Regions from separate parts of the Marinomonas rhizomae genome, predicted to be linked through region 1. Evidence: predicted binding sites of a transcription regulator. Region 1 holds the regulator's gene; the other holds the start of a gene.
The links. Region 1 encodes sigma-54, which starts transcription at its own class of promoters, with help from an activator protein. Its sites were predicted from a motif close to TGGCACNNNNNTTGCTNT; they were not measured.
Positions count from the first base shown of each region.

Region 2: a site for sigma-54 is predicted at 1,407-1,424, ahead of KDW99_RS02230 (NCS1 family nucleobase:cation symporter-1). Genes of this name have one in related genera too.

Region 1 covers NZ_CP073343.1:1,956,033-1,959,197, forward strand. Annotated here, with positions in the region: gene mgtE (magnesium transporter) at 1-102, opposite strand, end outside; gene KDW99_RS09205 (HPr family phosphocarrier protein) at 110-379, opposite strand; gene ptsN (PTS IIA-like nitrogen regulatory protein PtsN) at 389-838, opposite strand; gene KDW99_RS09215 (RNA polymerase factor sigma-54) at 856-2,325, opposite strand; gene lptB (LPS export ABC transporter ATP-binding protein) at 2,404-3,129, opposite strand; gene lptA (lipopolysaccharide transport periplasmic protein LptA) at 3,130-3,165, opposite strand, start outside.
Region 2 covers NZ_CP073343.1:496,229-499,393, reverse strand. Annotated here, with positions in the region: gene KDW99_RS02230 (NCS1 family nucleobase:cation symporter-1) at 1-1,373, opposite strand, end outside; gene KDW99_RS02225 (GntR family transcriptional regulator) at 1,637-2,302, shown strand; gene KDW99_RS02220 (aspartate/glutamate racemase family protein) at 2,310-3,041, shown strand; gene puuE (allantoinase PuuE) at 3,081-3,165, shown strand, end outside.

The sequences.
Region 1 (3,165 bases):
TGGCAAAGCGCCGTTAAGTAAATAACGGATTTGCATGGTGGCACCAGATTCGAGCGATTCGGTGACCGTTTGCAGGTGGTTAAGCGTGTTTTGCTCTGACATTGATTCCTTACTCGTCTTCACCAAAACGATTGTTAATTAATTCTATCACCGCTTTAATTGCGTCGTTTTCATCTTCACCGTTGGTTTTGACACGAATTTCAGTGCCTTTGCCAGCGGCCAGCATCATCATGGCCATAATGCTTTTTCCATCAACATTGCGGCCTTCTTTTTCTATGGTGATGTCGCAAGAGAAACGAGAGGTTGTTTCAACCAGCTTGCCCGCTGCGCGAGCATGCAAGCCCAGTTTGTTTATGATTGTGACGGACTCTTCCTGCATGCTTATTTCCTATATTAATGAGTCAAATATATTGAATAGTTCTTCGCTGCTTTGTGCCGCACGTAATTTATCCAGTGATTCTGGAGATTGTGCTAACTCAGCGATTTGAGCCAATGTAGAAAGGTGTTGATCGCATTCTTGAGGTGGCACAATCAGCGCAAATATTAGGTCGACCGCTCGTTTATCGATAGAGTCAAAATCAATTGGAGTTTGCAGTGACATGACAACGATAGCTGTGTGGTTTGCCGACTCTAGACGACAATGCGGAATAGCAATGCCATTACCAATGCCTGTACTGCCTAGTTTTTCTCGGCCAAGTAGTGCGTCATAGATTTCTTCGTTGTTGCAATGAAGGCGGTTGGAAGCGACTTCAGCAAGGCTCTCAAGGACGCGTTTCTTACTAACAATGTCTTGTTTTGCGAGAACAAGTTCTGCTTTTAATAATGATTTCAAGGACATGATAAAATGGTATCCGTTTAGATCAGTCGTTTTCGTTCATTGGAAGGAGGGATGTTCATCGCCTCTCGATATTTGGCTACAGTACGTCGCGCAACCTGTATGCCTTGGTCTGCTAAAATAGCCGCTAGCTTGTTATCACTTAATGGCTTTTTCGCTGGTTCATCTGACACAAGCTTCTTAATCATAGCTCGTATTGCGGTAGAAGAACATTCTCCTCCAGAGGCGGTATTCACGTGGCTGGAGAAAAAATATTTAAGCTCAAAAATACCTTTTGGTGTGTGCATGTATTTTTGCGTCGTCACCCGTGAAATGGTTGACTCATGCATACCCACTTCTTCTGCAACATCATGAAGCACCATGGGTTTCATGGCTTCTTCACCGAGTTCGAAGAAATCAATTTGTCGACTTACAATGCAGCTGGCCACTTTCAATAATGTTTCGTTGCGGCTCTGCAAGCTCTTCATGAACCATTTTGCTTCTTGAAGAGAGGTTTTGATGTAAGTGGCGTCTTCTGTAGTTGCCGCTGTGCTCGCCATCGCAGAATAGGTTTCATTGATTTTGATTGGCGGTAGGGCGTCGTTGTTTAGCTCAACTTGCCATACACCATGACGCTTTTTCACTGAAACATCAGGAATGACGTAATCTGTATCATCTGCGTCGATCACTGAACCTGGGCGCGGGTTAAGCTGTTGAATCAAGTTGACGACTTCTTTTAGCGCTTCGTCTTTTAGTTTCGTTTTGCGGCTCAGTTGTGCGAAATCTCGATTACCTAATAGTGGTAGGTAATGGTCAATAAGGTTGTATGTGCTTTTATAAAGCGGATGACTCTGGAAGGCTTCTAATTGTACTAGAAGGCAGTCGCGTAGGTCGATTGAGCATACGCCAACAGGGTCGAAGCGTTGCAGTCTATGTTGCACAGCAATGACTTCTTCTATTTCTAGGTCTTCTAATTCGATGCCAAGGGACTCACAAATGTCATCGGTAGAAATGCTTAAGTAGCCATCAGGTTGAACGCATTCAATAATGGCATAAGCAATTTCAATGTCACGGTCTGACATGTGAGTTAAGTTCAATTGCCAAATTAGATGGTCTTGGATACTTTCAGCTGGAGCGTTGCGACTTTCGAAGTCTCCGTCACCTTCATAACTATTGTGATCACTGACAGCGGCAGAACTTTGATAGGTGTCATCCCAGTTACTATCGATAGATAGTTCTTCGGGGATGCTTTCAGTCCACTCTGATTCAACGCGTGCTTCTTCGTTGTTATCGACGGTTGTCTCAGGGGCACTTTTGGATTCTATGCTGGCTGGTATTTCGTTATGCAGTTGTTCGTCGTCGTCTAGCTCAAGCAGCGGGTTAGATTCAAGGAATTCGTGTATTTCTTGTTTTAAATCCAACGTAGAAAGCTGCAGCAAGCGAATAGCCTGTTGCAGTTGAGGCGTCATTGTCAGCTGTTGGCCGAGCTTTAATTGTAAAGACTGCTTCATAGAGCAACTCTTTCTTCTAATTGAATGAATTGGAATGAGTTGTGCATACTACTCCCTTTCTACAGCAATGATAAGGGGTTACAGACGGAAGTCGTCACCTAAATAGACCTTTTTGACTTGTTCATTGTTAATGACGGTATTGGCGTCACCGGATGCAATAATGTAACCATTGCCAACAATGTAAGCTTTGTCACAGATGTCTAGAGTCTCTCTGACATTATGGTCGGTAATTAGAACGCCGATTCCACTCTCTTGGAGGTGTTTAATAATGTGCTTTATATCTCCGACCGAAATCGGGTCTACGCCAGCAAAGGGTTCATCAAGTAAGATGAATTTTGGGTTCATCGCAACGGCTCTGGCTATTTCTACTCTGCGTCTTTCTCCGCCTGATAATGCCATGCCTAGGTTGGTGCGAATATGAGTAATGTGAAACTCTTCAAGAAGTTCTTCCAGTCGCTCATTTTGTTGTGTTTTTGTTAGTTCTTTGCGTGTTTCTAAGATGGCTAGAATGTTGTCTTCAACGGTCATCTTACGAAAAATTGATGCTTCTTGTGGAAGGTAGCCGATGCCTTTTTGCGCACGTGTATGCATAGCATCGCCAGTCACATCGACACCGTCAATAAAAACGCCACCCGCATCATTTGTCACCATGCCTACGATCATATAAAAACATGTTGTTTTGCCTGCGCCATTTGGGCCTAGTAACCCAACAGCTTCGCCAGATTCAACCGAGATAGATACATCCTTTACGACTTGGCGTTTTTTGTAGCTTTTTGCAAGGTGTTTTGCTTCTAATAGTGCCATCTATTTTTTCGTCTCAGGTGCTGGTTCGTTTTGTGG
Region 2 (3,165 bases), 1.5 Mb from region 1:
GACAAGGCCGCCACGATACCACCAATAAAGATAGCGTAGTTTGCCAAGGCACTAAATACGAAGGTCGCTAAGATAGAAACCGCGCCCGCAATAACCAAGGCATACACACTCTTCTTATTCACCCCATTTTCATACCAATAAGCGCCTTTTGGTGACTCTGTATACAAGGCAGCTATATCGATGTTGCCTTTTTTGATAAAGAAGTAATCCACAATAATAATGCCGTACAAAGGCCCAATCATCGCGCCCAATACATCCACTGTGTAATGAATCACTTCTGGGTTATTGAACAAGTTCCAAGGCGTTAGTAAAACAGAACCAAATGCGGCAATAAAACCACCCGCTTTAAAGCTGATTTTCTGTGGAGAAACATTCGAAAAATCAAACGCTGGCGCAACAAAGTTCGCCACGATATTGATACCCACTGTCGCAAAGATAAACGTCAATGCACCCAGTACTGTGATAAAACCAGAATCAAGACGTTTCACGGTTTCCACTGGATCGGTGATCATCTGACCAAACACAGGAATCGAAGCCGAAACAATCACCACACTGAACAAAGAGAACAACACAAAGTTAAACGGTAAGCCCAACAGGTTACCCAATTTTAATTTTTTATAACTGCCGCAATAACGAGAGAAGTCACTAAAGTTAAGTGTTGGCCCTGCGAAATAACCCGCGACCAAGGCAATCGCAATAAACATCTGCGCATACACATCTAGGCCCGTCAGATTATTTGAGCTCAGATTGAAACTGATGTTTTCCCAACCCGCTAGATTTATCATATAAATACATAACGCAAACATAGCGATGTAAATAGCAGGGCCAGACCAATCAATCACTTTACGAATCATGTCCATACCAAACATAAACACAATGCCTTGCACGACCCACATAGCAGAGAAGCCAATCCAGCCTAGGTAAGACAGACCGATAAAAGATTCGTCCGCAAGCGATGCCATTTCAGGGAAGAAGTACAGCAACAAGATAATAAAGGAACTGGATGCCAGAAAGGTTTGAATACCGTACCAGACAACCGCGATCAAGCCTCGAATAATGGCCGGAATATTCGCACCGAACACGCCGAAAGACATACGAGCAACAACAGGAAATGGCACACCTGCTTTTTGTCCCGGCTTACCCATCAGATTGGCAAACACCAATACAATGGAAATCCCCAATAACAGACTGATAAATACCTGAATACCATTTAACCCTAAGGCAAACAAACTGGCGGCAAACACATAACCACCCACACTGTGCACATCGGACATCCAAAAAGCGAAAATGCTATACCATCCCCACTTTTGATCTTTCTCCGGCAGTAGATCGCTATTCGCTAATCTAGGGCTTTGCTCAAATTCTTGTTTCATGGTCTTGTTCCTTTTTAATTGTATACAATGACAAATACAATTTATGTGCCAAAAACAGAAACCCAAGAATTTAGGAAAAAACACAATTTACAGACATAAAAGCATCTTATAACGCACTAATCCGAGTCAAAAACAAAATAAACACACCATTTCTGTGCAACATGATTGGACTTTTATTTGAGATGTACCTGACGAGTTGTCGTGCTATATTATTTCATCAACAATATTTACCAATAGATTGTATACAGTTAATAGAGAGCAACATGTCCAATGACGAGAACATCTACCGACAAATGTTAAAAGCGATTGTCGAACACCAACTGCCACCAGGTGCGCGCTTACCAGAAGACCGTCTATCAGAGGCCTTTGGCGTAAGCAGAACCGGCATTCGCAAAGTATTACAGCGGCTCGCCTTAGAACATTTTGTGGTGATCGAGAAAAACAAAGGCGCACAAGTAAATCACCCAAGCAAAGCAGAGGCATTAGAAGTACTAGACAGTCGAATATTAATCGAGCCACAACTCATCCCTGCTTTACTATCGCACTGGAATTCGGCGCAGTCTCAACGCTTTCGCACTATGGCGATAGAAGAAAAACACGCAGAAGAAAGTAATCAACTTGCTGACTCTATTCAGTTAACCGCTCGCTTTCATTATGAATTGGCCACATTATCAGGCAACAAAGTGCTCGCCAGCTTTATCGAACAGCTTTGTTATCGATCTTCTTTAATACTGGCTGCTTACGGCACACGCGGCAGTGTTGGTTGCGACTGCGGCGAACACTCGGAGCTACTGGATCTTCTTGATCAAGGAAACGCAGACAAGGCGCAAAACTGGATGAGTCATCACCTTAAACACATCAAATCCTCACTCATTCTCGAAAGCAAACCTGAAGAGAGCATAGATTTCCAACAACTTTTTGGCCGCTAGGAGCACCATGCGAATCCAACTAATCAACCCAAACACCAGCGCCGACATGACTCACGCTATGGCGCTGAGCGCGCAATCTATAGCTCTTGATAGCACCCATATTATCGCTAGTACTCCAGAGCATGGCCCAAAAAGCATCGAATGTGCTTTTGATGAAGTCATCGCCAGCGCGGCTCTTCTCGATCTTATCGAACAAGGCAAACAACAAGGTGTCGACGCTCACATTATTGCTTGCTTTGGCGATCCAGCTTTAGATGCGGCGCGCGAATTAGCTGACGCACCTGTCATCGGCATTGCTGAAGCGGGCTTTCACATGGCCAGCCTGATTGCCCATCGTTTTGGTGTTGTAACCACGCTATCTCGCACTTTACCAGCGAGTGAGCATTTACTACAAAAGTATGGTCATAAGCATCATTGTAGCGGAGTAAGAGCCACCGACATCCCTGTTTTGGCATTAGAAAATATCGGTCCTGAAGCCTATCAACTTCTGAAAACGGAATGTTTAGCGGCTATCGAACAAGATGGCGCCGATGCCATTGTGCTAGGTTGTGCTGGCATGTCGAATTTGGTCAAACAACTTTCATCAGAACTGCCGGTTCCTATTATTGATGGCGTTGTCGCCGCGGTAAAACTGGCAGAATCATTGCATCAGTTAGGCCTACAAACCTCTAAAAAAGGTCAATATGGGCAGCGGGTTAGCAAAGCTTTTACTGGGCGCTATGCTCATTGGAGTCTATAACCGCTCCCAAAATACCTTACAAACAATGGAACACAGACCATGAAGCATTATTTAGAACGCGATTACGCGGGTTATGGCCGCCAAGGGCTGCCAAACGTAAAATGGCCAAACAACGCCCGAGTTG